3 regions of the Tardiphaga sp. 215_C5_N2_1 genome follow, and region 2 is predicted to be linked to each of the others. Evidence: predicted binding sites of a transcription regulator. Region 2 holds the regulator's gene; each other region holds the start of a gene.
The links. The regulator LexA, encoded in region 2, represses DNA repair genes until DNA is damaged. The targets are predictions, from matches to a motif close to TGTTCNNNNTGTGTTCNG.
Positions count from the first base shown of each region.

Region 1: the regulator LexA is predicted to act here: its motif matches at 2,479-2,496, upstream of AB7828_RS21320 (YifB family Mg chelatase-like AAA ATPase).
Region 3: the regulator LexA is predicted to act here: its motif matches at 4,727-4,744, upstream of AB7828_RS25865 (PA0069 family radical SAM protein).

Region 1 is NZ_CP197240.1:4,472,823-4,482,720, reverse strand. Features, by position in the region: gene gshB (glutathione synthase) at 1-81, shown strand, start outside; gene AB7828_RS21330 (MBL fold metallo-hydrolase) at 275-1,255, shown strand; gene AB7828_RS21325 (diguanylate cyclase domain-containing protein) at 1,328-2,362, opposite strand; gene AB7828_RS21320 (YifB family Mg chelatase-like AAA ATPase) at 2,545-4,083, shown strand; gene AB7828_RS21315 (hypothetical protein) at 4,191-4,661, shown strand; gene AB7828_RS21310 (ATP-binding protein) at 4,837-7,083, shown strand; gene AB7828_RS21305 (GNAT family N-acetyltransferase) at 7,222-8,172, shown strand; gene coaA (type I pantothenate kinase) at 8,177-9,130, opposite strand; gene AB7828_RS21295 (phosphoribosyl-ATP diphosphatase) at 9,159-9,479, opposite strand; gene hisF (imidazole glycerol phosphate synthase subunit HisF) at 9,528-9,898, opposite strand, start outside.
Region 2 is NZ_CP197240.1:929,930-939,827, forward strand. Features, by position in the region: gene AB7828_RS04300 (glutamine--tRNA ligase/YqeY domain fusion protein) at 1-532, shown strand, start outside; gene AB7828_RS04305 (ComEC/Rec2 family competence protein) at 635-2,917, shown strand; gene lexA (transcriptional repressor LexA) at 2,936-3,658, opposite strand; gene AB7828_RS04315 (GNAT family N-acetyltransferase) at 3,959-4,528, opposite strand; gene AB7828_RS04320 (Orn/Lys/Arg decarboxylase N-terminal domain-containing protein) at 4,550-6,907, opposite strand; gene AB7828_RS04325 (molybdopterin molybdotransferase MoeA) at 7,066-8,274, opposite strand; gene AB7828_RS04330 (hypothetical protein) at 8,383-8,667, shown strand; gene AB7828_RS04335 (CbtB domain-containing protein) at 8,731-8,913, shown strand; gene AB7828_RS04340 (CbtA family protein) at 8,917-9,642, shown strand; gene AB7828_RS04345 (HAD-IA family hydrolase) at 9,639-9,898, opposite strand, start outside.
Region 3 is NZ_CP197240.1:5,444,636-5,454,533, forward strand. Features, by position in the region: gene AB7828_RS25835 (glutathione S-transferase family protein) at 1-454, opposite strand, end outside; gene AB7828_RS25840 (site-specific DNA-methyltransferase) at 605-1,738, opposite strand; gene ypfJ (KPN_02809 family neutral zinc metallopeptidase) at 1,979-2,920, shown strand; gene moaB (molybdenum cofactor biosynthesis protein B) at 2,926-3,486, shown strand; partial or broken gene AB7828_RS25855 (GNAT family N-acetyltransferase) at 3,483-3,956, opposite strand; gene AB7828_RS25860 (glycosyltransferase) at 3,992-4,561, opposite strand; gene AB7828_RS25865 (PA0069 family radical SAM protein) at 4,766-5,929, shown strand; gene AB7828_RS25870 (VOC family protein) at 6,041-6,499, shown strand; gene AB7828_RS25875 (ribonuclease HII) at 6,575-7,303, shown strand; gene AB7828_RS25880 (glycosyltransferase family 39 protein) at 7,386-8,894, shown strand; gene AB7828_RS25885 (uracil-DNA glycosylase) at 8,909-9,742, opposite strand; gene AB7828_RS25890 (electron transfer flavoprotein-ubiquinone oxidoreductase) at 9,898-9,898, shown strand, end outside.

The sequences.
Region 1 (9,898 bases), 3.5 Mb from region 2:
GGCATTCGCGCCATCGCCAAGCTCGGCGGGCCCGATGTGGCCGCACGCGTCTGGGACGTCATCGAAGCGAAGCGGAAGTAAACTCCACCCACGTCATTCGCTGCGTTGCGTCAATGCTTGACGCAGCAATTTAAATTCCATTCGTCACAATTCTTCACCCACTGCTTTTGCTTGCCAGTCATTGAGGGCAAGGGCAGCATGTTGATGCATGCCCGACCAATCGGACGGCCCGCCATGTGTGGCGGCAAGCAAAAGCATATCAGTGGAGAAACGCATGACTTCAGAAGTTTCGCGAAGGTCCCTGCTCTCGCTCGGCGCTGGTTTGGGCGCTAATCTCCTCGCTCCCGGCCTCATCGGCAGCGCATCGGCCAAGGCACCAAAGCTCGGCACACAGGCGCCCTACTTCCACCGTTTCATGTTAGGCAGCGCGGAAGTCACCGTTGTCTCCGACGGACCTTTGCCGCTCGGCGATCCCTCCGGCACATTCGTCGGCGTACCCAAGGAAGACGTGCAGAAGATGCTGACGGATAATTTCCTCAGCAGCAGCAATGTCGTGCTCGAACAGAACGCGCCGATCGTCAACATGGGCGACAGACTGATCCTGTTCGACACCGGCATGGGCACGTCGCAACTGTTCGGCAACACCACGGGTCGCCTGCAGAAAAGTATGGCCGAAGCCGGTATCAAGCCCGGCGATATCGATGCCGTGGTGTGCTCGCACGCCCATATCGATCATATCGGCGGCATCGTCGATGCCAATGACAAGCCACTATTTCCCAATGCGCAGGTCTATCTCAGCGAGGAAGACTTCAAGTTCTGGACCGACGAAGGCAAGCTCGGTTCGCCGCTCAAGGACTTCATCGTCCATGCGCGCAAGAACCTGCTGCCGGTGAAGGATCGCCTGGTGTTCTTCAAGGACGGCCAGGAGTTCCTGCCCGGCGTTACCGCCATGCATGCGCCGGGCCATACGTTCGGCCACCACATGTTCATGATCCAATCGGACGGGAAATCTTTCGCCTTCCTCGGCGACCTCACCCATCATCAAGTGCTGTTGCTGGAGAAGCCGCGGATGGAGTTCGCCTATGACTCCGATCCGAAGATGGCAGCGGCGACGCGGGTGAAGATGCTCGACATGCTCGCAGCCAACAAGACCGCCGTGATGTCCTATCACTTCGCGTGGCCGGGCTATGGTCATGTGGTGAAATCAGGCGACGGCTTCCGCTATATCGCCGAGCCGATGGTGATGAATCTCTAGCGGAAATCCTGCGACTTTCCTGCGGCGATCTTGAGACAATGACCGCCGCAGGAATTCCGCAGCAATTTATCCTCACGCCGCGGATGAGGCGTCCCTCTGACGTCTCTCCGCTCCGCGTTTGTAGATCCGGAACGTGCCACGTCCGGCATCCTTCGCTGCATAGAGCGCCGAATCGGCCATGGCTGCCAATTGCGATGACGTGCAGTTATCGGCCAGCGCGATGCCGACCGATGCGCCAACCCGCAACTGTTGTCCGCGATGATCAATCGGCAGTCCCAACTGCGTGACAATCGCACGCGCCGTCTCCGAGGCTTCCTCGAATTCCGCGTGAGGCCCCAGCAGAACCGCGAATTCGTCACCGCCGAGTCGTGCGACCAGTTCCGCACCGGCACAGATGTTGCGAATTCGATTTGCAACGACGGTCAGACAGGCATCGCCCGCTGCGTGGCCGAAACAGTCATTGACCGGCTTGAATTCATCGAGATCGATCAACAGCAGCGCGCCGAACGGCTTCACCTTGATGGCCGACGCCGCATCGAACAGCGACAGCTTGGTTTGAAACTGGCTGCGATTGGCAAGGCCGGTCAGCGTATCGAATTCGGCGAGATAGCGATTGCGATCCGCCAGAATTTTCTCTTCGGTGATGTCTTGCTTCATGCCGAAGATGCGGACGGCAACGCCATCGACCGACTCGACAGTGGCCGTGATCCTGATCCAGCGCCGGTTGCCCTTGAAGGTGATGATCTCCGCATCGAGACTGAAGCCCGTGCGATCCTCGATGGCCTTGCTGCGCCGCTTCGTCAGTTCCCTGACGGATTCTTCGGGATAACAGGCGAGCGCCTCCTCGCGAATCGGCGTCGAGCCACGCGGTAGATCGAAGATGTCATAGACAACATCGGTCCAGACCAGCGATTCATCGGAGAGGTCGCATTCCCAGACGCCGATTCGCGCTGCCGCCGAGGAGCGATCGAATATCTTCCGGCTATGCGCCAGCGAAGCAGCCTGTTGATCGATGATGGCCTGCTGAGCTTCGATCTGCGCCTTCAGCGCAGCGATCAGGTCGGCGTCATCCGGAGCGTCTGGCGGCATCGACAAGCGATCTGACATCTGCGGGCACCCAGTCTTCGTCTCGAAGCTCATAGGATGCTTTGCATGACGTGTTTAAGATTTTCTACGCCAATGGCCGACTTCAGCCAAAACCAGCATACTTTACCGCTACATTTCGTTCACTGATTGTTCTTGATGTAGAAGCAACCTTAGGTTACGCTCTCATCTCGAATGGGGGCGGCATGGTTCAACGGGTTTCCACCGTAGCCTTTGAGGGGATCGAGGCCCGCGCGGTCGACGTGCAGGTTCAGGTCGTGCCCGGTCTGCCGAATTTTTTGATCGTCGGCCTGCCCGACAAGGCAGTATCCGAAGCGCGCGAACGGGTCCGTGCCGCGCTGGTCGCCTCGGGTCTGGCGCTGCCGGCACGGCGGATCATCGTCAATCTCGCGCCCGCTGACTTACCCAAGGAAGGCAGCCATTACGATCTGCCGATCGCGCTGGGATTGATGGCCGCGATCGGCGCGATTCCGCCGGATGCATTGACGGGCTTCACCGTGCTCGGCGAACTCGGTCTCGATGGCTCGCTCGCTCCGGTCGCCGGCGTGCTGCCGGCTGCCATCGGCGCCAATGCGCGCGACGAGGGATTGATCTGCCCAGAAGCCTGCGGCGCGGAAGCCGCCTGGGCCAGTCCCGATATCCAGATCATCGCCGCGACGTCGCTGATCCAGATCGCCAATCACTTTAAGGGCACGCAGGTTCTGTCGCGGCCGCAGCCGAAGATACATGCGCGTGAGGAAACGCTGCTGGATCTGCGCGACATCAAGGGACAGGAAAGCGCCAAACGCGCGCTGGAGATCGCTGCCGCCGGCGGCCACCATCTATTGATGGCGGGATCGCCAGGTTCCGGCAAATCCATGCTGGCGGCACGGCTCCCGTCGATCCTGCCGCCACTATCGCCGGCGGAGCTCCTCGAAGTCTCGATGATTGCGTCGGTGGCCGGCGAGATCAAGGACGGCGCACTCACCTCACGCCGGCCGTTCCGCGCACCGCATCATTCCGCCAGCATGGCCGCACTCACAGGCGGCGGCCTGCGCGCGCGGCCGGGCGAGATTTCGCTGGCGCATCAAGGCGTGCTGTTTCTCGATGAACTGCCGGAGTTCGATCCGCGCGTGCTGGATTCGCTGCGCGCACCGCTCGAGAATGGCGAGGTGGCGGTCTCGCGCGCCAATCACCGCGTCACCTATCCCGCCCGCTTCATGCTTGTCGCTGCGATGAATCCATGCCGTTGCGGTCACGCGTTCGAGCCGGGCTTCTCCTGCAAGCGCGGCCGCATCGATCGTTGCACCTCGGATTATCAGGCGCGCATCTCGGGCCCCTTGATGGACCGCATCGATCTGCGCATCGAAGTCCCGGCGGTGACCGCAGCAGATCTCATTCTGCCGCCACCTTCCGAGGGTTCTGCCGAGGTCGCGACGCGTGTCGCCGCCGCGCGCGATCTGCAGACCATGCGCTATGCCGCGGCGGGATTGCCGGGCACACATACCAATGCCTCCGCGCCCGCCTCCGTGCTGGAAACGGTTGCGCAGCCCGATGCGCAGGGACTGACATTGTTGCGCGATGCCGCCGAAACGATGCGACTGACCGCGCGCGGTTATCACCGCGTACTGCGCGTGGCGCGGACGCTGGCGGATCTCGACGGCGCCGAGAAAATCGGGCGGCTGCATCTGGCCGAGGCGTTGTCTTACCGCGCGCTGGCGGAGGACATTCGCCGAGCTGCTTGACGTCTCCTCCTCGCCACTGATGTGGACGTCAACGCGATAGTAACGAGTTTTGTTTACGCTCTGCTCACCATAACCCCGCGTTACGGGGCCAGGGCGAGTACCGTGTCATGCTGCGTTTCAAGATTTTAGCCTCGACGATTCCTTTGGTACTCGCGGCCTTTCTCGCGCGTGGTGATCTCGTAGCCGGCACGCATCCCTGCATCTCCACCGGTGAAACCACCATCCAGATCGCCACCATGCCCTGGCAGGCGCAATCGCATGTCAGCTTCACGAGCGATCCCCAGCAGGCAACCGTCCGTGTGCAAATCGTCGATAGTGCTGACACCGCCGACTTCGTCGTACTTGATGATGTCGATGCCGCGGAACCGGATGCTTGTCCCGTCACTGCTGCGACGCGCTTCATCCGCATTGCCGACACATCCGCGAGTTCGGAACCCGTCATCTATCTGTCGGAGGAAGGTGACGCCGACTACCGGATCTTCGTGAAGTCTCGCAGCTTCACGGCACGCGATGCCGCCGCGCTGATCGTCAGCGCCCGCAGCCGCAGCCCGGCGCGGATGGCAGCGGCCAGCCTCTAGGCCGCGCATTAACGCTTCATCAACCATGCCTGCGCGGGCAAATTCAAAACTGCCACCGCGCAAGCACTTGGCAACAACATACCCGCATTGTTTCTGATATCTGCGATCGCCTGATCGCGGCCTGTATTCGCGTGCAATCGCGAGCCATGATGTGACCAAGCCGGAGTGCTGATCTGTGGCGAAAGGTGTCTTCCGGATCAAGGTCTACTTCCGCCGCTTCGCGCGCCGTTTTCCGTGGCTTGCTTTTGTCATCCGCTCCTTCGTGATGTTCTCGGCTGCCTTCGGTGGCGCCTATGGTTTCATCTCAGGTTCGACCTCGAAAGACTCAGGTTACGACCCGCACGCTTTTGCGATCGGCGCCAGCTTCCTGTTCGCGCTGGCCTGCGTCGCCCTGGCCACCATGAGCATCCGCATGCGCTTCATGGGCAAACGGATGCGCAAACTGGCTGCGCATAATGAAGCCTTGGTCGACCGGAACTGGGAATTGAAGGAAGCCGAAGAGCGCGCGCGCAGCCTGTTCGAAGCGCAAGGCGACCTGATCGTAATCCGCAATAGCGAAGGCTGCATCACCTTCGTCAACGATGCCTATTGTGCGCTGGCGGAACAATCACGCGAAGCATTGATCGGCAGCCGTTTCGAACTCACGCTGCTGGAGCAGGGCGATATCGCCAACGAGCCCAACGGCACCAGCATGCACGATCAGAAGATCGCCACGGCGACCGGTCCGCGCTGGATCGCCTGGCGCGAAGGTCTGGTGCGGATCGATGCGGGCCAGCCCGCCGAGTTGCAATGCGTTGGACGCGATGTCACCGACCGCACCCAGACCGAGCGCGCCCTCGGTGAAGCCCGTGATCATGCCAATGCCGCCAACCGCGCCAAGTCGCGGTTCCTCGCGATGGCGTCCCATGAAATCCGCACGCCGCTGAACGGCATTCTCGGCATGAGCGGCTTGCTGCTCGATACGCCGCTGACACCCGAACAGACCACTTACGCCAAGGCCGTGAAGACCTCCGGCGATGCGCTGCTGTCGCTGATCGAGGAGCTGCTGGATTACTCCAAGATCGAGGCCGGCAAGATCGATCTGGAACATCGCCCCTTTGCACTAGCCGGATTGATCGAGGACATCACCGAATTGCTGGCGCCGCGCGCGCAGGCACGCAATCTCGAAATCGCGGCCTATGTCGATGAGCGATTGCCGCTGACAGTGATGGGCGATGCGGCGCGCCTGCGCCAGGTGCTGCTCAATCTCGCCGGCAATGCCATCAAGTTCACAGCGACCGGCGGCGTAGCGCTGATCGTCGAGCCCGGCATCTGGCCGAACGAAGTCTCTTTCCTGGTGCGTGACACCGGCATCGGCATCGCGCCGGATGCGCAGCAGCGCATCTTCCGCGAATTCGAACAGGCAGACGAGGGCACCGCGCGCCACTATGGCGGAACGGGCCTCGGCCTCAGCATCAGCGAGCGTATCGTCAAGCGCATGAACGGCCGCATCACGCTGCAGAGCACGCTCGGCGCCGGTTCGACATTCGAAGTGTCGATCCCGCTCGCCGCATCCGACAGTGGCACCGCGACTTTCATGGCACCCGATCTTACCGGCCTTTCGGTGATGCTGGTGGCGCCGCAGACCATCGAAGCCTCACTGACGGCCCTGCGGCTCGGGCGCTGGGGGGCACAGACTTGCACCGTGTCCGATATTGCCGTCGCGCAAGCCCTGCTACCCGAACGGTCGTGGCATGCCGTCATGATCGATCGCGCCCTTGGTGCTGACGCTGCCGAGCACCTCGCGGACACCGCAATTCCGCATGCGCTGCGACGGATCGTGCTGTTCACGCCTGCGATGCGCCATGAATTGCAGCCCGCGACGCCGAGTGCGTTTACCGGCTATCTGGTGAAGCCACTGCGTGCGGCCTCGCTTGCCGCGCGCCTGACATTACAGACGGACTTACCGACGATCGCCGCCGATGATCTGTTGGATCGCGATCCGGCCACACCGGAACTAACGGAGGCGATGGCACCCAGCCTCTCGATCCTGGTCGCCGAAGACAACGAGATCAACGCGCTACTGATGCGCTCGTTGCTGACGCGGCTTGGCCACAAGCCGGTCGTGACCACCAATGGCGAAGAGGCACTGGAATCCTGGCTCGCCTCCGACTCCGCAGGCACGCCCTATGACCTCGTCCTGATGGATATCCAGATGCCGAAGCTCGACGGCATCGAGACCACCAAACGCATTCGCGCGCGCGAGGCCGGTCAACGCGTCAGGCGGACGCCGATCCTGGCCCTCACAGCGAACGCACTGGTCCAAGATCGCTATGCCTGTTTCGAGGCCGGCATGGACGGCTTCCTGATGAAGCCGCTGGACCGCGACAAGCTCGCCGAAGCCCTCAAGGGACTCGCCAAGACGCGGCACGTCGCCGCCTAGCAGCTCCACCTTCGCTGTCACACCCCCGCAACACGCCCGTCACACGGCTGTTGAGCGCCCGTGATGTCTGGTGCGGATAAGCCGCATCGATGATTCGCGTGATGCCTGCGGCACAAGGCGATTGAGTTGGGGATGGCCATGCACGGCAACGAACTGGTGCGACCGAAGCAGGGTTTCATGCAGATGTTGCGGCCCCAGAACATGAGCGCCGCCGCACAGACTGCGATCACCTGGTTCAAACCGCCGCTGCATCTCCATCCCGCCAACGGCATTCCGGTCGCCACGACTTCTCTGGGCCGGATGGGTCCGCTTGAAGTTCGCCTCGCGCAGGACAAGCGCGACGTGAAGCGCGCGCAGCGGCTGCGCTACAAGGTATTCTACAAGAACGGCACCGCGATCGCCGACGCCGCCACCATGCTGGCACGCCGCGACAAGGATGCATTCGACAAGATCTGCGATCACCTTCTCGTCGTCGATCACGATGCCAAGCCCACACTGTCCGGCAAGCAGCCGGTGGTCGGCACCTATCGCCTGCTACGCCATGAGGCGGCCATGCAGAACGGGGGTTTCTATACCGACAGCGAATTCGATCTGTCGGGGATGATCGAGCGCCATGCGGGTCTGCGCTTCCTCGAACTCGGTCGCTCCTGCGTGCTGCCGCGCTACCGCAACAAGCGCACCGTCGAATTACTGTGGCAGGGCATCTGGAGCTACGTGCGACAGAACAAGTTCGACGTCATGATCGGTTGCGCCAGTTTTGAAGGCACCGATCCGGATCGCCTCGCGCTGCCGCTGTCGTTCCTGCATCACAACGCCCGCGCGCCCGAAGCCTGGCGCGCCCGCGCGCATCCGTCGCGCTATGTCGAGATGAACCGGATGGCCGCGGATGCCATCGACACCAAGGCGGCGCTTCGTGCGCTACCGCCGCTGATCAAAGGCTATCTACGGATCGGCGCCATGATCGGCGACGGCGCCGTGATCGATCATCAGTTCGGCACCACCGACGTTCTGATCGTGATGCCGGTGACGTCGATCGGCGCACGCTATATCGAGCATTTCAGCACGGACACCTCACGCCACGCGGCGTAATCGCTTAGAGGCGACGCAGCGCGACGTTTTCCACCACGTGATCCGCGCCCTTTTTGAGGATAAGCGTCGCACGCGGCCGCGTCGGCAGGATGTTGTCTTCGAGATTGGCGAGGTTGGTACGCTCCCAGATCGCCAGCGCCGTCGCCGTCGCTTCTTCATCCGACAGCAATGCGTAGCGATTGAAGTAGGATCGCGGATCGTGGAATGCGGTGTCGCGCAGCGCCAGAAACCGTCTCACATACCAGTCGCGCAGTACCGGCTCATCGGCGTCGATATAGACGGAGAAGTCAAAGAAGTCGGAGACCACAGGCACCGCCTTGCCGTCGCGCGGCAGGCGGCCGGTCTGTAGCACATTGACGCCTTCGACGATCAGGATGTCGGGCTGATCGACCTCGACCCACTTGTTTGGGACCACGTCGTAAGTGAGATGCGAATACACAGGCGCGCGGACGGCATTGCGGCCGGCTTTGATGTCACTGAGAAACTGTAGCAGCGTCGGCAGATCGTAGCTTTCGGGGAAGCCCTTCTTCTGCATGATGCCTTCGCGCTCGAGCACCGCATTCGGATAGAGAAAGCCGTCGGTGGTGACGAGATCGACCTTGGGCCGCGGCGACCATCTTGCGAGCAGTGCCTGCAGCACGCGGGCGGTGGTCGACTTGCCGACAGCCACCGACCCGGCGACGCCGATGATATAGGGCATCTTGCGATCCTCGATGCCGAGGAACTTGCGCTGCGCGTAATACAGACGTTGCGTCGCCGTGACATAGATCGAGAGCAGGCGGGACAGCGGCAAATAAATCTCTTCGACTTCGCGCAGATCGAGGCGATCATACATCGAACGCAGGGCGGCGATCTCGCCGGCCTCCAGCGTCATCGGCGTATCGTCGCGCAGCTTGGCCCACTGCTCGCGCGAGAAATTCCGATAGGGATTGTATTGTTGGTCTGCCCGCATATCCATGAAGCGGTCCCCGTTGTGATCGACGCTGTTACTCGCTCTTGCGCGACGCTTTCTCTTGCAGTCCGGATTGGGACGTGCGCTGACCGAGCGCCGCCTCGACCTCCTGAATCGTTACGCCGCGCGCTTTCAGCAGCACCAGCAGATGAAACAGCAGGTCGGCACTTTCATTGATCAGATTGGTGCGATCGTTCTCGACCGCCGCGATCACGGTTTCGACCGCTTCCTCGCCGAATTTCTTGGCGCAATGCTCCGCGCCCTTGTCGAGCAGCTTGCGGGTATAAGACGCGTCGCCACCCGCCGCCGCGCGGGCGTCGATGGTATCGGCAAGGTCATGAAGCGTAAAAGCCATTTCGGCGCCTTGTTGGCTGGGCAGCACGGACTCCTGCCAGAGATTGACCTAGGGGTCGAGCCGCATCGGCAGTCCGGCCCGGACCATATGCTCCTTGGCCTCGCGAATGGTAAATTCCCCGAAATGAAAAATCGAGGCCGCCAGCACCGCGGTGGCGTGGCCGTTCCTGATACCTTCGACCAGATGGTCGAGATTGCCGACGCCGCCCGAGGCAATGACCGGTACGCCGACACTGTCGGCGATGGCCCGGGTCAGTTCGATATCGAAGCCGGAACGGGTGCCGTCGCGATCCATCGAGGTGAGCAGGATTTCACCGGCCCCCAATGAAACGACTTCCTGGGCGAATTCGATGGCATCGATACCGGTCGACTTGCGGCCGCCATGGGTAAAGATCTCCCAGCGCGAGCCAGACCGTTTGG
Region 2 (9,898 bases):
CAACCGGCAGATTTCATTCGGCCGCGAGCTTTACATCGAGCATGACGACTTCATGGAAGAGCCGCCGAAGAAGTTCTTCCGCATGGCGCCAGGCCGCGAGGTCCGCTTGCGTTATGGCTACTTCATCACCTGCAAGGACGTCATCAAGAATGCCGCTGGCGAGGTGGTCGAACTGCGCTGCACCTATGATCCGGAAACCCGGGGCGGCAATGCGCCGGACGGCCGCAAGGTCAAGGCGACGATCCATTGGGTGAGCGCCGCAGATGCCGTGCAGGCGGAAGTACGCGTCTACAATCAGCTGTTCGCCGATCCGCAGCCCAATGCGACCGAGTTCGCATCGCAGCTCAATCCGGACTCGCTGGAGACGCTGACCGGCGCCATGCTGGAGCCGGCGCTGGCGAGCGATAACACAAGCGATGTCGTGCAGTTCGAGCGCCAGGGTTACTTCTGTCGCGACAAGGATTCAGCGCCGGGCAAGCTGATCTTCAACCGCACCGTCGGTCTGCGCGACAGCTACGCCAAGCTCGCCTGAGCAACCCTAGAGATTAGTTTTCGTATTCTGCATCCGTTCCGCTAGTCGCCGCTTGCCCTTCCGATAGCATTCGGAAGGACAAGCGTGGCGTGCGGGCGTTCGATGGCGCGGGGCGGAGATCAGCAACAGCGGCGGGGCCGGGCGGGTACAGCGACCACATGGCCGCCGCCGGCCAAGGCAGGCGTCGCTGTCCCGTCAGCGACGTCGTCGACGTCGGGCTTCGAGACGCTCTGGACGTGGGTGCGGGCCGAAGCTGGTCCCGGTCGCTTGCTGCCCTGGGTGCCGATCGCTTTCGGCACCGGCATCGCGCTGTATTTTGCCGCTGAGCATGAGCCGGTGGCCTGGGTTGCCGCTGCGACGGCAGGCCTTCTTTGCGTGGCTGCGTTTTTGCTGCGGCGGCAGCGATGGTTTCCCTTGATCTTGCTCATTGCGGCCATCGCGGCGGGCTTCGCGATGGCTGCCATGAAAACCGCGCGTGTGGCTCATGAGGTTCTGGCAAAGCCGCTCTATTCCGTCGCGCTGACCGGCTTCGTCGAAACCCACGAGGAACGGGAGCGCACGGATCGCTTCGTGCTGCGCGTTGCCACGATGGACAGCCCGCGCGCCGCACCGAAGCTGACCCGTGTGCGGCTGTCGGTGAAGAAGGGCATGGCGCCTGTCGTCGGCAGCTTCGTCGAATTGAAGGCAAGGCTGCAGCCGCCGCTGTCGCCGCTCCGGCCAGGGAGTTACGACTTTGGCCGCGATCTGTATTTCCAGGGGATCGGCGCATCAGGCTTCGTGATGGGCGGCATTAAGGCGGTCGATCCGCCGATACAGCCGGGTGTGGCGCTACGCTATTCAGCGACCATACAGGGTCTGCGCGACGCCATCGACGCGCGGATCCGCACCGTACTCTCGGGCGATAGCCGCGCCATTGCCACGGCGTTGCTCACGGGCCGCCGCGATGCGATTTCGGCTGACGTCAATGATGCGATGTTCATCTCCGGCCTCGGTCATGTGTTGTCGATCTCTGGCTATCACATGGCCGTTGTCGCCGGCGTGGTGTTCTTTGCGATACGCGCACTGCTGGCACTGATCCCTGTCCTGACGGTGACATTCCCGATCAAGAAAGTCGCAGCGGCTGCGGCGTTATTCGCAGCACTGTTCTATTTGCTGCTGTCAGGTGCCGAAGTCGCGACACAGAGATCCTTTTTCATGACGGCCGTTGTGTTGATTGCAGTCATGGTCGATCGCCGGGCGGTGACGTTTCGCACGCTGGCGGTGGCGGCAATGGTCGTGCTGATCGTCGCGCCGGAAGCGCTGGTGCATCCGAGTTTTCAGATGTCATTCGCGGCGACGCTGGGGCTGGTCGCATTGGTGCAGATAGGCATGCCCGCGCTGTTTGCCTCGCCCGATCATTCCGCGACCGCGCGCGTGGCGCTATGGGGCGGACGCGAGATCGCGATGCTCGTACTGGCCTCACTGGTCGCGGGTCTTGCCACCACGCCCTATGCCGCATTTCATTTCCATCGCGTCACGCCTTATGGCGTCGTCGCCAATCTCCTGGCGATGCCGGTGGTCTCGGCACTGGTGATGCCGGCGGGCATTCTCGGTTTGGTGGCCATGCCGTTCGGCTTTGACGGTGTGTTCTGGCGGCTGATGGATGTCGGCATCCAGTGGATGATCGTGGTCACGCAATGGGTGGCAGCCTTGCCGGGTGCCATCGGGAGGATGCCGGCCTTCGGGACCGGACCGCTGATATCAGCCAGTATCGGCATCATCGTGCTGGGATTGCTGCGCACGCCGTTGCGCTTCGCGGGGGCTGCCGTGCTTGCAATCTCGATTGTATGGGCCCTGATGGCGAAGCAGCCGGATGTGTTGATCTCGGGGGACGGTCGCAGCGTCGCGGTACGGGGCAGGGACGGGCACCTGCATATGATGCGCAGCGCCAAGGATACATTTTTGCTGAAAGAGTGGCTCGCCGGCGATGCCGATGCGCGTCTGCCGACCGATGCCTCCGTCAGCCACGGTGTGTCCTGCGACCGCGACGGGTGCATCGCGGCGCTGGCCGATGGCGCTTTGGTGGCGCTGGTTTTACAGCCGGATGCATTCACAGATGATTGCGAGAAAGCGACACTCATCATCACGACGAAACAACCGCCAAAGGATTGTCGTGCGCTGGTGATCGATCAGGATCGCCTGCAACGTAATGGTGCGGTGAACCTGCAGCGAACTGCGAACGGCTTTACCATCGATGCCGTGCGGTCACGGGGCCTGGACCGTCCGTGGTCGCGCGCAATTCCCGATGAGCCCGAGCACGATCTGATCCAGACCGGTCGTCCACCGCAAAACCGGCCGGTGGATGCGACGCCTGCGGAAACCGATCTTCAAGCCGAAGATCAGTAATCCGTCGAGGCGACAGCCTCAGTAGCGGCGATACAGGCCAATCAGCTTGCCCTGAATGCGCACCCGGTTAGGCGGCAGGATGCGGACTTCGTAAGCGTCATTCGCTGGCTCCAGCGCGATCGACGCGCCGCGGCGGCGGAAGCGCTTCAGCGTGGCTTCCTCGTCGTCAATCAGGGCCACCACGATGTCGCCGGTGTCGGCGCTCTCGTTGCGCTGGATCAGCACGGTATCGCCATCGAGAATGCCGGCGTCCTGCATGGAATCGCCGCGCACTTCGAGCGCGTAATGTTCGCCGGAGCCGAGCATGTCCGCGGGCATGCTGATGGTGTGGCTGCGGGTCTGCAGCGCCTCGATCGGCGTACCTGCCGCGATCCGGCCCATGACCGGGATAGCAACCGTGCGGCCATTGTCATCGTCGCCGCTGTTGCTGGCGATGCTGGCGGCCGAACGCACCTTGCCAAGCGTGCCTTCGATGACGCTGGGCGTGAAGCCGCGGCGCCCGGTGCCGCCGGTGACCGGCGCGCCGAGCTCTGGCAGCTTGATGACTTCGATGGCGCGGGCGCGGTTGGGCAGGCGGCGGATGAAGCCGCGTTCTTCCAGCGCCGTGATCAGACGGTGAATGCCAGACTTGGAGCGCAGGTCGAGCGCATCCTTCATCTCGTCGAAGGAGGGCGGGACGCCGGCTTCCTTCAGCCGTTGATCGATGAATCGCAGGAGTTCGTATTGTTTGCGCGTGAGCATCTGAAGCCATCCTCAGTTGACGGTGTCGGCCGCCGCGTGCGTTTCAAAGGGTCTCCGAACGGTGATTCTCAATCCAGAGACGATCGTTCGAAGATCGGTTGCGCGAGTTCGGGCACTCTCAAACTACTCAAAGCCACAGAATCTCGAAACAAATCATGAACGAACACTATATGTTCCATATGTGTTCTGCAATGCTTAATTTGCCGTCAACAGAATGCACGTTGAGGGAGGTTTGAGGAGGCTGTTCCTCACCAGTCGTCGATCCTCGACGGACATGGAAAATGCTTCCGCGGGCTTGGGCTACGCGGACGTCATGCGCCCAATGGGCGGCGGCGGAGTCGTGGAGCCGGTCGCCAGCGAGCGCTGAACCATGATCGTGTCGGCCCAGCGGCCCGAGCGATAAGCGACGCCGGGCAGCAAGCCGACGCGGGCAAAGCCAAAGCTCTCGTGCAAGCCGAGCGAGGCCGTGTTGTCGGCATCGATATAGCCGATGATCTGCCGGAAGCCGGCCGCCGCGCAGACGTCGATCAATTCGCGCATGAGCAGCCGGCCGATGCCTCGGCCGACATGTCCGTGGTGGATATAGATCGAATGCTTGACCGTGTAGCGATAGGCCGGTCGCTTGCGGAACAGCACCACATAGGCATAGCCGACGACCTCGCCGCCTTGCGTGGCGACGAGGTGCGGGAACCGTTTGCTGCGCAGGTTCTTACGCCGGTCTCTGAGATCGTCGGGCTGCGGCGTGTCGGCGTCGCTGACGCCTTCCTCGACGCCTTGCCGGATGTGCCGGCGATAGATCGCGAGCATGGCATCGACGTCGGTGTCGCGTGATGGTCGGATGACGACCGGCTGTTCGAGTTCCGTTGGCAAATCAGGCTCCTTACGTGCTCCCTATTCGGAGACCACGTAAGTGTAAAGTCGGATCCGGCCATTGGCGTCGACCTTGCGGTAGATGCCCTGGATTTCGACGTCGAAGCCCGGGAAGGTGTTGAAGCAGGTCTCGAACATCCTGAGATAATCGATCATCGGCTTTGACCGTTCGGTGAGCCGTTCTCCGGGGACGATCGTGGCGATGCCGGGCGGATAGACCACGAACGGCGTCGTCGCGACGCGCCCGAAGATCTCATCGATCGGGAGGTAATCGACGTCGTTGCGCACCAGGCAGCGCGCGGCATCGTGGGGCGACATGGCGATCTCCGGCAAGTGATCGGCGGAGAACTGCCTGGTCTGAAGTTCGCTCACATTGGCCTCGCGAAAGAACCGGTGCATGTCGCCGCACAGGTCCCGCAGGCGTATGCCCGCATAACGCGCGGGCCTGCGCCTGGCGAATTCCGGGATGACGTCTTCCAGCAGCGCGTTGTCGTCATGAAATTTCTTGAAGGCGACGAGGCCCGATATCAGCGTGCCGGCCTTGCTCGCCTCCACGCCGGGCGTCAGCAGGAAGAGCAGCGAGTTAAGGTCGTTTTTCTCCGGCACGATGCGATTCTCGCGCAGGAACTGCGCCACCACCGGAGCAGGGATGCCGTGTTCCGCATAGCCGCCGGTGGTGCGGTCGAAGCCGGGTGTCAGCACCGTCAGCTTGTTGGGATCGGTCATGGTGAAACCGGCTTCCATGCCGGGGAAGCCATGCCAGGCGGCGTCAGGCGCGAGCTGCCAATAGGACGGATTGGTGGCGAGTTGATCCGTGCCGACGCTTTCCCACGGCACATTGTGAACGGCGCCTTCGCTGGATGCGTCGGGAATAGCGACGCGCTCGGGCACGAAGGGCTCGAAGAACCAGCGACGCTCGGCGCGGGTTTCCTTCTCCTCGAACTCGCGGCGCACCGCGCGCATCTTCTTGCGCAGTTCGATGCCGAGGCGGATCGTATCGTCCCACAACACTTCGCCCGAGCGGCCCTTCATCATCTGCGCGCCGACATCCAATGATGCGAACAGTGGATAGAATGGCGAGGTCGAGGCGTGCTGCATGAAGCTTTCGTTGAAGCGCCGGTGCTCGACGCGGCGCTTCTGCCCGCGGATGTGGCGATCCTTCATGTGGATCTGCGACGCCTGCGAGAAGCTCGCGAGCTGCTTATGGGTCGACTGCGTCGCGATGATACCCGGGGAATCCGGACCAAGCTCCTTGAGCCCCATGGCGAAGCGACCGGCATAGAGCGGGTGGAATTTCATGAAGCCCGCCCAGGCTTCGTCGAACAGGATGTAATCGCAGAGATGGCCGATGCGCGCGATGATCATCTCGGCGCTGTAGATGGTGCCGTCATAGGTGCACTGTTCGACCACGGCGACGCGGAACGGGCGTGGACGCTTCCAGGCCTCGGGATCCGTGACCAACGGATTGATACGGATGCGCTCGCGCAGCGCGTCCTCGTCGAGCGCGTCCCAGTTCATCGGGCCGATCAGGCCCCAGGGATTGCGCGTCGTTGGCACATAGATCGGCACACCGCCTGAAATCATCAATGCGCCGTGCAAGGCCGCCTTGTGGTTGTTGCGGTCGAACAGCACGAGGTCACCATCGGTGACCAGAGCCGATAGCGCGACCTTGTTGGAGGTCGAGGTGCCGTTGAGCACGAAATAGGTTTTCTCCGCCCCGAAGATCTGCGCGGCTTCCTTCTGCGCCTGCAAAGCAGGGCCCTCATGGGTCAGCAGATCGCCGAGATCGAGCACCGAATTGTCGAGGTCGTCGCGAAACACGGCTTCGCCGAGATGTTCCATGAACACGCGGCCGATCGGGCTGCGGCTGTAGAACACGCCGCCATTGTGGCCCGGGCAGGTCCAGAGCTGGTTGCCTTCCTCGGCATAGTCGACCAAAGCGCCGAAGAACGGCGTCTTCAGTGTCTCGGCATATTGCTTCAACCGGCTGATCAGGTTCTTGGCGATGAACGGCGGGGTTTCCTCGGACAGGAAGACATAGCCGTCGATGAAATCGAGCACCTCGACCGGGACGTCTTCAAACCGCTTGCGGCGGATCAGCAGGATGATCGGAAAGTCGAGGCCCCGTTTGCGCATCAGGTTGATCAGCGCCGCGGTCTTGCCTTCGAGGCCCTTCTTGCCCCAGTCGACCACCATGCAGCCGATGGCCGCGTCGGTCTGGACTGCGATCGTGGCGTCTTCGAGCTTGCGTGCCTTGACGACCTCGAAGCCGGAACGCTCGATCTCATCGACGATCTGATTGAGCCGAATGCCCTCGAGATCGTCGGCGTCGAATGTTGGCATCGCAAACAGGAAATTGAAGCGTTTGAAATAGTCCATTTGTGCACCGATCTTGTTTCGCAGCGATGTCTCGCTGCGTTACGTGACAATTCAGTGACTGAAGCCGCGTTAAGGTATCTCAGTCAGAAAAAAGCTCAGAGAACATGCCGCGCGGCGGAAGTTCCGGTGGCCCGGCATCCCATCGCGCATCTCGGCCTTTAAACAGGCAGTCGCATGATCGCGCAGGAATCACCAGCGGCGGCGGCGGGAGCGAATGGCTTGCGGATCAGAAGTCCTTCGGCAACAGCCAGATTTCCTAGCAGCGACGAGTCCTGTTTCATCACCGGCGTCGCCACCACGGTGCCGTCGGCGCGGGTTTCCAGACGCGTGCGCAGATAGTCCTCGCGCTGGTCGTTGGCGGCGAGGTCGCGGCCGAGCACCGCGGGTTCGAGCGCGTGAGCGACCTCGTTTCGGCCGGACAGCGCGCGCAGCAGCGGCACCATGAACAGGAAGCCGCAGACATAGGACGAGACGGGATTGCCGGGCAGGCCGATCACGCGCATGCCCTGGCGGCGTCCGTGCATCATCGGCTTGCCGGGCCGCATGGCGATGCGCCAGAACGCCATCTCGACGCCGGCATTGATCAGGGATTGCTGCACGAGGTCGTGGTCGCCGACCGACGCGCCGCCGGTGGTGATCAGCACGTCGGCCTTCAGATCGATCGCGCGCTGAATGGCCGATGTGGTCGCCTCCAACGTGTCGACGGCGATGCCGAGATCGACCACCTCGGCGCCTTCAGCGCGGGCCAGCGCACGCAGCGCGAAGCCATTGGAGAGCACGATCTGGCCGGGGCCGGGGACCGCACCGGGCATGACCAGTTCGTCGCCGGTGGCGAGCACGGCAACGACCGGCCGTCGCCGCACGGGCAGTGACGGATGGTTCATCCCGGCGGCAAGCGCCAGATCGCGGTCGGTGAGGCGGGTGCCGGCGCGCAGCAGCACATCGCCTTCATTGAAATCGACGCCGGCCGGGCGGATATGCTTGCCGGAAATCGCAGCTTCGTTGATCCCGACGACGTCACCTTCGCGCGTTGTGTCTTCCTGGATCACCACGGCGTCGGCGCCAGCGGGCAGCACGCCGCCGGTGAAGATTCGCAGGGCTTCGCCGGTCTGCAGCGGGCGGTCGAACGGCTTGCCTGCGGCGATCTCGCCGATGACGCGGAGCTTGGCGCCCAGTGTCGCATCGGCGGCGCGCACGGCATAGCCGTCCATCGCTGACATGGGCTCCGGTGGCTGCGTGCGCAGCGAAGCGATGTCGCGGGCGAGCACGCGGTGGAACGCGTCTTCCAGCGGCACCATCTCCTCAGGCAGCGCATCGGCGCCTGCGAGAATCGCGGCCATGGCATCGGTAACCGGCATCAGGGCCATCGCGGGGATCTCCGGCAGTGTGGGCGCCCGTCATAGCGGAGAGCGGGAGCGGACGCAAAACCACTGGCGCTTTGGCAGGGCAGGGAAACACGGTAGACATCGGCGATCATGACCGACAACCACGCCGCAACCGCCGATGAAGCGCCTGTCTGGCGGGCAGATGTCGATGCGCTGGCGTTCCGGCCGTCCGGCCATCGCGGGCTATGCATGGTGCACCGTCATGCGTTCCGGACGCTGCTCCGGCGCTACCCGTCGCCGGAGGACTGCGCGGCCTATTTTCAAGACCACAGAGCGGTGTTCCAGGCGGCGGCTAGCGCCAAGCTCGTGCGTGCGTCGGTAGCGGCAGATGCGAACTTTCATCTGACCAGCCGCGATCTCGCCCGCGCGATGTAAAATTAACGGTCGCGCCGCCGGAGCAACTCGGCTAAATTGGCCCTCTATTTCGCGAGGATTCCGATGCAACAGACCCAGACCGCCCAGATCTCCGCCGTCACCACTGACGTTAATGTCGTCGTGCAGGCCGTTCTGGCCATGGCGCTCGGTCTGTTTATCGTCGGGGTGGTCGGTTTCTCGCATATCAGCGCGGTCCATAATGCGGCCCACGACACGCGCCACGCCAACGCATTCCCCTGCCACTGAGACATGTCCGTCTTCAGGTCGATCGTTTTCTCGGCAGCGCTGGCTGGCGTGATCACTGGCGCTGCCATCACCGGCGCCCAGATGGTCGGGACCATTCCCCTGATCCAGAAAAGCGAAGTTTATGAGCGCAAGGCGGAAGCTCCGGCTGCTGTTGCGCCGACGGCTGCCGCGCAGCCCGCCCATACGCACGACCATGGCGCCGCCGCCCATAGCCATGAGGCCGAATGGGAGCCCACCGAGGGCTTGCAACGCAATGCCTTCACCACCGGCGCCAATATCCTGACGGCCATCGGCTTCGCGTTGCTACTGGCCGGCATCTTCGCGCTGCGTGGCCGGGCCGTGAGCTGGCGGGAAGGGCTGTTCTGGGGTCTCGGCGGTTTCGTCGTCTTCACGGCGGCGCCCGGCCTCGGCCTGCCGCCGGAGCTGCCTGGAATGCCTGTCGCCGACCTCACACTGCGCCAGACCTGGTGGATCGGCACTGCCTGCGCCACTGCGGCGGGGCTCGCCCTGCTGGTCTTCCGCAAGGCGTCATGGGCCGCCATTCTCGGCCTTGGCCTGATCGTCCTGCCGCACCTGATCGGCGCACCGCTGGCGCCGGCTGGCCATACGGATGTCCCCGAAACGCTGTCGCACAGTTTCGTCGTTGCAGCGGTCCTGACCAGCCTGCTGTTCTGGGCACTGCTCGGCGTCCTCACCAGCATCGCCTTCCAGCGCATCTCGCGGACCTAAAGCCCGAGTGCCTTGAGCGCCTCGGCGACCGATGTCGGCGAGGTGACGTGGACGGCCTGCAATCCGCAAGCGCGAGCGGCTTCGATATTATCGGCAAGATCGTCGAAGAACACGATGCGGTCGGCGGGGATGCCGATTTCCGCGATGACGTGCTCATAGGATTTTGCATCGGGCTTGCGAAGCCCGATCGAGGACGACAGAAACACCGTGCGGAAGTGACTGAGCAGATCGGCATGGTGTTCCGAGAAATGCGTGA
Region 3 (9,898 bases), 4.5 Mb from region 2:
TGTCGCCGACCATATATTGCCGTCCGGCCAGGCGTTCATTGAGCACGCCGAGATGGCGTTTCGCCTCGAACTGATAGCGGTTATGCGCGTAGTCGATCTTCTCCGGCGCGAAATGCTTGAAGTGCACGGCCTGGCCGAAAAACGGACCGACGCCGGTGGCGACGAACATCAGCCAGGACAGCATCTCGCCGCGATTGGCCGGGGTGTTGGCGGGCAGGAATTTTCCGGTCTTCTCGGCGAGGTAGAGCAGGATGGCGTTGCTGTCGAACACCTTGACGCCATCGTCGTCGATTGCAGGCACCTTGCCGTTCGGATTGACCTTCAGGAAGTCCTGGTTGAATTGCGCACCGGTGCGGGTGTCGATGGCGATCGGCTCATAGGCCAGGCCGGCTTCTTCCAGAAACAGCGCGACCTTGGTCGGGTTCGGCGACCCGTTGAAGTAAAACTTCAGCATCTCAAATCTCCCAGGATTTTGTACGTCAAAGCGCGAGGCGAGGACCGCGGGCGCGAACCATCGTCTCGTGCTTGGAATTCCGGGAGAGTGCAAGCGATGTTTTGACGAAGGCCGGGCGCATCCGTCCGGCGGGTAGTGTGAGCGGGGACTTTAGCCCGCGCCCATCTCGCTGCGGATTTCAGCGCGGAGTTCGTCGATCAAGCGCAGGCCCTTCTTGGTCTCGACGTGCCAGAACGTCCAGCCGTTGCAGGAGGCGGAGCCCTGGGCCATCGCGCCCATGCGATGGATCGAGCCGACCTTGTCGCCGAACATGATGGCGCCGTCGGCGCGCACCAATGCACCATGACGCTTCTTGAGATCGACCAGCTTGGTGCCGGGCGAGATCATGCCCCGCTCGACCAGTTCGGAGAACGCCACGCGGGGCGCGCTGCGGGCGGTCATGAACGGTGCCAGTGTTGCCTCGGGCAGCGGCTCGATCGCGGCGATGCGTGCTTCGGCAGCGGCGGCATAGTCGCGGTCGCGTTCGAAGCCGATGTAATTGCGGCCGAGGCGCTTGGCGACAGCGCCGGTGGTGCCGGTGCCGTTGAACGGATCGATCACGAGGTCGCCGGGCTTCGACGATGACAGCAGCACGCGGGCCAGTAGGCCTTCCGGCTTCTGGGTCGGGTGAACCTTCTTGCCGTCCGAGCCCTTCAGGCGTTCGTCGCCGGTGCAGAGCGGGATCAGCCAGTCGGAACGCGCCTGCACGTCTTCATTGGCGGCCTTGAGAGCTTCGTAATTGAACGTATAGCCCTTGGCGTTCTCATCGCGCGCGGCCCAGATCATGGTCTCATGCGCATTGGTGAAGCGACGGCCGCGGAAATTCGGCATCGGGTTCGATTTGCGCCACACGATATCGTTGAGGACCCAGAAGCCGAGGTCCTGCATGATCGCGCCGACGCGGAAAATATTGTGATAGGAGCCGATCACCCACAGGGTCGCCGACGGCTTCATGATACGGCGCGCGGCCAGGAGCCACGCGCGCGTGAAGTCGTCATATGCGGCGAATGACGAGAACTTGTCCCAGTCATTATTCACCGCATCGACATGGGATTCATCGGGGCGCTTGAGATCGCCCTTCAGCTGCAGATTGTACGGCGGATCTGCGAACACCAGATCGACCGACCCTGCCGGGAGTTTTGACATCTCTGCGACGCAATCACCAATGACGATGCTGCTGCTCGGAGAGGTTTCGAAGTGAGAGCGGGGCGCCCTTGCAGACGCCCCGCGACGCGAAACAACCATGACTCAATTACTCTGACTCAGGCGACGCTGTCGGCGACGCGGGACTAAACAACCGACAGGCAGACATTGACCGGGCAAAGTAAAAATCGACTTAATTGGTAACGAGTTCGAACTAGGCAAGTTTTGCCGGGCAGGTTAATGCTTAATGGAATGGAAATTTTGCGCTGCAATTGCGTTATGGTGTTCGGATCGCGTCAAACCGGTCTAAAATGCTGCGACTTGAAATGAAGGAATTACCTCATGCGTTACGATGACTTCCGTCGCAGCGACAATATCGACGACCGTCGTGACGATAGCGGCGGCGGATATGGCGGCGGAGGTGGCGGTGGTTTCGGAATTCCGGGCGGTGGCGGTGGTCTCGGCATCGGCACGGTGATTGTGCTTGGCCTCGTCGGCTGGGCGTTCGGTATCGATCCGCGCATCCTGATCGGCGGTGCAGAAATTCTCACCGGCGGACAGCAGGCGCCGACCTATCAGACCGATCGGCGCTCGACGCCGACGAAATCAGGGGCGCCCACCGACGAGATGGGCAGCATGATCTCGGGCGTGCTCGGCGAGATCGACGATCGCTGGGATGAAATCTTCAAGGAGAGCGGACAGAAATATATTGGGCCGCAGATCGTGCTGTTTCGCAATGCCACCAATGGCGGGCGCTGCGGCAATGCGCAGTCGGCGATGGGGCCGTTCTACTGTCCGCCCGACAAGAAGATCTATCTCGACACCGGCTTCTTCCGTCAGGTTGAAACCAAATTCCGCGGTTGCTCGGGCAATGCCTGCAAATTTACCGCGGCATATATCATTGCGCATGAAGCCGGCCATCACATTCAGAACCTGCTCGGGATCATTCCGCGCGTGACACGCCTGCAGCAGCAGGCCGGCAGCAAGGCTGAGGCCAATCTGCTGCAGGTCCGCGTCGAGTTGCAGGCCGATTGTCTGTCGGGCGTCTGGGTCAATCGCGAATCGAAGAAGCGCCCCGGTTTCCTCGAAGCCGGCGACATCGATGCTGCGCTGCAGACCGCGTCCGCCATCGGCGACGATACGTTGCAACGTCAGGCACAGGGTCGCGTCGTGCCGGATTCCTTCACGCACGGTTCTGCCGAACAGCGCAAGCGCTGGTTCATGACCGGCTATCAGCAGGGCACCGTGCAGGCCTGCAATACATTCGCGACGGATCGACTGTAACGACGATGGAGCCCGACACGACCAAAGCCTTCGTACCGCTCAACATTGCGGTACTGACGATTTCCGACACGCGGTCGCTCGATGACGACAAGTCCGGCGCGACGCTGGCCGATCGGCTGACATCGGCCGGTCACGTGTTGGCGAAGCGCGAGATCGTCACGGACGATGTCGAAGCGATCCGCAAGATCGTGCGCGCATGGATTGCCGATCCCGGCGTGGACGCGATCATTACGACCGGCGGCACGGGGTTCACCGGCCGCGATGTCACGCCGGAAGCCATCGAGCCGCTGTTCGAGAAGCGGATGGATGGTTTCTCGATTGCGTTTCACATGCTGAGCCACGCCAAGATCGGTACCTCGACGATCCAGAGCCGCGCGACTGCTGGCACCGCCGGCGCGACATTTATCTTCTGCCTGCCGGGTTCGCCCGGCGCCTGCCGCGATGGCTGGGACGGCATCCTTGCCGCGCAACTGGATTACCGCACAAAGCCCTGCAATTTCGTGGAGATCATGCCGCGGCTGGATGAGCATCTGCGACGTCCGAAAGCGAAGGGCGCGTCGGTCTAGAGCACGAGCTCCCAGGTCTCACCGATCAAATCCTGACCGAAACTGCGATGCGGCTCGGTGGCGACCAGCGCGAAGCCGGCATCCCGATAGATTTTTCGCGCTGCGCCGAGATTGCTCTGGGTCCAGAGCGTGATCCTGCGATAGCCGCATTGCCGCGCAAAGGCGATGGATTCCGTCACCATGCGCTGGCCGAGCTTTTGTCCGCGCGCCTTGGGATCGATCAGCAAGAGCCGAAATTTGGCGACGTCGTCGGATGCCTTCACGAGAAACAGCGAGCCGACGGGCGCGCCATCCATCTCGGCGATCCAGCAGCGTTCGCGCGTGGCATCGCATGTTGCGACGAATTCTGCGGCGATGTCGGCTACCAGCGCCTTGAAGGATGCATCGAACCCGTATTCGGCCGCATAGAGCTCGCCGTGACTGCGGATCACCCAGTCGATATCGCCAGGCTGGAGATCGCGTAGCACTGCAGGCCGAACGGCATCGGGGGCTTGGGCGGCCATGGTCAGGCGACGATGATCCGGCTGCGCAGCAATGTGCGTGAGGAGCGGCCGAGCTGGCGCAGCAACCGCGCTTCCGAGCGCCGGGCATCGGGCGCGTAGCCGCCGAGACGATCATAGTGTTCGCGGGCGATCAGCAGGCCCTGATCGGCCTTGGGTCCCGTGATCATCCGGACCAGGTGCTTCAGGCCATCGCGAAAATTGGCCTCGTCATAGGGCGAGCGCGCATAGCGGAAAATGCCCGCGCGGGGGCGGTTGCTGGTCGATACGCGCTGGATGAATTGCTGGGTCTCCTCGATCCAGCCGGCATCGAGCACGGCGCCGGCATGGAGAAACATTAGCCAGGGCGAGCGCGCCTGCTTGGCGCCGGCGGCCATCGCCGCGGCGCGCGATCCCTGCGAGGTCAGGAAGCCGCAGCCCGCGACATCGGCGACACGTTCGATGACATCGGTGCCAGCGCGATCGACCAGCAGCACTTCGCGGATCACACCGGCAGCAGCGCCCGGCACCAGCGCTGCCAGTGTGGCAACAGCGGGCTGTTCGACGCCTTCGGTGGGGATGATCACGCTCAGCATGGGTGTCGGATAATACCTCTCAACAACGGGGTGGCCGCGTTATCATTTCGTCATAGTCTATGCGGCACCGGCGGCTGCTGCAATTTCGGGGCGGTTCGACTTTCGGCCGCCCCTGCAAGGCGGCGGGAGAATGCACAGTGCCCCGGCCGTGTGCCACCCTATTTATGTTCTTGCTTTGTTCCTTGCGTGCGCTATCGTGGCTTCATGAGTCGCCAGATCGCTGCCCTCAAGCACCCGCCGGTCCCGGCGCCCTCCGATAAGCCGGCGGGTGCGCTTTCCCCTTTTCCCGAGATCGCAGTGGCGATCGACAAGCAGCGGCGGCGCGGCCGCGGTGCCCAGTCCAACGACAGCGGGCGCTACGAGGCCGAGGCCCGGGTAGCCTTTGATGATGGCTGGCAGAGCCTCGATGAATTGCCGCCGTTCAAGACGACCGTTGCGACGGACACCGCGCGCAAGGTCATCACGCGCAATGAGTCGCCGGATATCGGCTTCGACCGTTCGATCAATCCCTATCGCGGCTGCGAGCATGGCTGCGTCTATTGTTTCGCGCGGCCGACCCACGCCTATCTCGGTCTCTCGCCCGGGATCGATTTCGAATCCAAACTGTTCGTGAAGCCCGATGCGCCGGCGTTGCTCGAGAAGGAGCTGGCCGCCGCCGAATACGAGCCGAAGATGATCGCGATCGGTACCAATACCGATCCGTATCAGCCGATCGAGCGCGAGCGCCAGGTGATGCGCGGCATTCTCGAAGTGCTGGAGAAGACCGGTCATCCCGTCGGCATCGTCACCAAGTCGGTTTTGGTGACGCGCGACATCGATATCCTGGCGCGGATGGCGAAGCGCAATCTGGTCAAAGTGGCGTTGTCGGTGACGTCGCTCGATCCTAAGCTTGCGCGCACCATGGAGCCGCGCGCTTCGACGCCGTCGAAGCGACTGGAAGCTTTGCGGCAGCTATCCGAGGCTGGCATTCCGACCACGGTGATGGTGGCGCCGGTGATCCCCGCGCTGAACGACAGCGAGATCGAACGGATTCTCGATGCCGCCGCGCATGCCGGCGTCAAGGAAGCCAGCTACGTTTTGTTGCGGCTGCCGATGGAAGTACGCGATCTGTTTCGCGAGTGGCTGATCGCGAATTATCCGGATCGCTATCGGCATGTTTTCACGCTGATCCGCGAAATGCGCGGTGGCCGCGATTACGACTCGCAATGGGGCACGCGCATGAAGGGCACGGGGCCGATGGCCTGGATGATCGGTCGCCGCTTCGAGATCGCCTGCACGAAGCTTGGCCTAAACAAGCGTCGTTCGAAGCTCACCCTCGATCATTTCGAGAAGCCGGCCGGTGCCGGTCAGCAATTGAATCTGTTCTAACTCCGCAGGTCTCGCAGCGTACGGAGTGGTGGAGAGGGGACGTTGGCAGGAAACCAGAGCCTGCCAACGTCCCTCTTTTCGATCTATAGAGTGAGTACAGGAGTGACGCGCATGACGACGAAGAAACCACCGGCGCCGATCGCGCGCATGACGGTGATCACGCTGGGTGTCGCGGATATGCGCAGGAGCATTGCCTTCTACGAAGCGCTGGGCTTTACGCGAAAGGCCCGTGCCTCGGGCGATGCCATCGCCTTTTTCGACACCGGCGCCAGCGTCCTCGCGCTGTTTCCATGGGATCAACTGGCGCAGGATGCGACATTGCCTGACCATCCAAGGCCGCAGGCGTTTCGCGGCAGCACGCTGGCGTGGAATTGCCGCTCCGAAGGCGAGGTCGATGCGGTCCTCGCTTTCGCTGTCGATTGTGGTGGATCGCTTCTGAAGCCAGCGCGAAAGACCGATTACGGTGGCTATTCCGGCTACTTTGCCGACCCGGACGGGCACGCCTGGGACGTGGTGACGGCACCGGGGATCGAGGTCGGTGATGACCGGCGGGTGCGTCTGGACGATTAAAGACCCGACCTGAATAGCGGGCATGATCCTGAGTTCCCGGTTGCACCCCGGGAGCTGCTTCAGCAGGATCCTCCGATGATTCGAGATGCGAAGAAGAAAGCGCCGGCCAAGCCGCGCAAGATCGTGGTCGCGCCGAGCTTCACGCGCGAGCGCACACTGCTCAAGAAAGGCATCTGGCCGGTGGCTGGTTGCGACGAGGCCGGGCGTGGTCCGCTGGCCGGACCGGTTGTTGCCGCCGCGGTTGTGTTGGACCCGAACAACATTCCAAAAGGCCTCGACGATTCCAAGAAGCTGACAGAGAGTAAGCGCGAGGCGCTGTTCGAGGAAATCTGCGCTACGTCGTCCTTTGCCGTCGCCTACGCATCACCCGCCCGGATCGACCGCGACAATATCCTGCGGGCCTCGCTCTGGGCGCTGGCGCGTGCCGTCGCGTCGCTCCCGGACGCGCCGAAACATGTGTTTGTCGACGGCCGCGACAAGATCGATACGAAGGCCGATTGCGAGGCCGTCATTGGCGGCGATGCGTTGGTGCTCTCCATCGCAGCAGCCTCGATCATCGCCAAGGTGTCGCGCGACCGGCTGATGTGCCGGCTGGCCGAGGATTGTCCGGGCTATGGTTTCGAGGTCCATAAGGGCTATGGCGTGCCGCAGCATATGGCCGCGCTGAATGAATTGGGGCCCAGCATTCATCATCGCAGCCTGTTCGCGCCGGTTGCTGCGGCGCGTGCGCGTCATCAGGCTGGCGTCCGTGCGGCAGGTCTGATCGAAGTCCACACCACCATCGATATCGAGATATCCGCCTGAGCGCTCAGGCGGTTGCCTCTCTTGGCTCTGCGCCGTATCACCTGAGCACGCTTCATTCCCTGCTGGCCGGTCCAGACGTTCAATGCGTTTCACCTCCCTGATCGTCGAACTGATCCGCGCCCGGCCACGGCTGGTGTTCTGGATCGTCGTGCTGTGTCAGGCCGCGATCTGGCTCGTCGTCCCCCTGCTGCTGTATCGCGGGCCGCCGGGCGATCTCGCCACCGTGTTGGCCTATGGCCGGGAATATCAAGTCGGTACCCATATGGGACCGCCGCTGGCGTTCTGGCTGGCGGACATCGCCTTTCGGGCCGCCGGCAATCATGTTTTCGGTGTCTATCTGCTGGCGCAGATCTGCGCCGTCCTCACTTTCCGCGCGGTCTATCAGCTGGGCAGTGCCATCGTCGGCGGCCCGCAGGCTGTCATCGCCGTGCTGCTCACCATGACGGTTACGGCCTTTAGCACGCCCGGCATCGAATTCGGCCCGCTGATCCTCGCGCGTCCGCTCTGGGCGATGTTCCTGCTGCATGCCTGGCTCGCGATCGGGCAGGGCCGTCGCAATGCCTGGTTCGCGCTGTCCATCGAGGCCGGCCTGCTGCTGCTGACCACGCCTCATGCCATGTGGCTGCTGCCGCTGCCACTCGTCTTCGGGCTCGCGACATCGCGCGGCAGGCGTAACCTTGCTTCGTTCGATCCGCTTTATGCGCTGCTGGTCATCGCGGTGCTGACATTGCCATGGGCCATGTGGGTGATCCGGGCCGGCGCACCAATTGTGCCTGTACCGCCGCAACTGACCGATATCGCCAGCCAGGCGCGGCAGTGGGGCGTGCTGATGGCCTGGCTGCTTGCGTCAATTACCGGCGTGATCGTGCTGACGGTGATGAACTGGGGCCGCATCGTTCCTAAGACCGAGGAAGCTCCGATCATCTTCCGCCCGCCGGTCGATCCGCTGGCACGGGGCTATGTGTTTTTCTTTGCACTCGCGCCGGGATTGCTCGGCAGCCTGTTCGCCGCGCTTTACGGCCTCGATCGCGTTGTCGGCGGCGCCGGCATTGCGCTGGTCATGTCGGGTCTCGCCGTGGTCGTGGCGTCGGGCGATCTGATCGCGCTGCGGCGCCAGCGCGTGCTGCGCAAGGTCTGGGCCTTCGCCATCATTGCGCCTGCGCTGGCAGCCTTCGCCAGTCTTGTGATTCTGCCTTGGGTCGACGGCCCCGAAGACGTGACGGCGCTTCCCGCGCGCGAGATCGGACGCTTCTTCGGCGAGAGCTTCGAGCGCCGGACCAATAAGCCATTGCCGGCGGTGGCCGGCGATGCGCAACTCGCAGCACTGATCGGCATGAGCGCGTCACGGCCGCATCTGCTGAACGATGCGGCGCCTTCGCGCACGCCATGGATGACACCAGCGAAGTTCGCCGAAACCGGCGGCGTCGTGGTGTGGCGCGCAGCGGATACAATCGGTACGCCGCCTGCAGACATTGCGCAGCGTTTCCCCAACCTCGTGCCGGAAGTCCCGCACGCCTTTGAGCGTCTGGTGAATGGCCGGCAACCTTTGCTGCGGATCGGTTGGGCAATTGTCCGGCCAAAGGCGCCCTAGATGAAACGCCCTCGCTAGCTCGTCCTGCCCGATGGCGCTTCCAGTGCCTTGGCGATGGATCGCAGATCCATCCAGGTCATCCGTTTATAAGACGGCGAGCGCAGCAGATAGGCGGGGTGGAACGTCGCCAGTGCTTTGATCTTGCGGGTGCCGGTGTCGTAGTCGACCCAGCGTCCCCTGGACTTCATGATGCCGTCGCGGGTCTGCAGCAGTGTCTGTGTCGAGGGATTGCCCAGCGTGATGAGGATGTCCGGATTCACCAGCTCGATCTGGCGCTGGATGAACGGCAGGCAGATTTGCGTCTCCTGCGGCGTCGGCGTGCGGTTGCCCGGCGGCCGCCATGGAATCACATTGGCGATATAGACGTCGGTGCGCTTCAGGCCGATCGCGCGCATCATCAGATCGAGCAGTTTGCCGGAGCGGCCGACGAAGGGCAGGCCCTCGATATCCTCGTCGCGGCCGGGTGCCTCGCCGACGAACATGATCCGCGCCTGTGGATTGCCGTCGGCAAACACCAGTTGGGTCGCGGTCGATTTCAGGGCGCAGCCGTCGAATGTATCCAGCATGCCACGCAGCACCTCGAGCGAGGGCGCGGTGCGCGCGGCGTCCCGGGCGGCGGCAATCGCCACGTCCGGGGCGACCTCGACGCGGGCAGGCGGGCGCGGCGGTGGAGGCGGCATGCCATTCAGCGGTGGTCGCTTCGGCGCGCTGTCGGACAGCTCCCGGGCAGGCGGCGGGAGGTCGTCCGACAGCCGGTTCACCGGCTCATCCATCAATGCGCAATCGACCCCAGCCTCCAGATAAAAGGCGAGCAGTTGCGCAACGCTGGGCTGGGGTTCAGGCGTCATGAGAGGGGGTCACAGGCATGCCAGCAATCTAGGCCGGATCGCCGCCCAGTGAAACGCCCCCTGTGCATTTAGGTGGTTGTTCTTCCGCCAAAAATCGGAAACAACAGCCCTTAGAAGCGTTCTGAACGGGTTGGAAACGGGTCTGAGACGAGATTA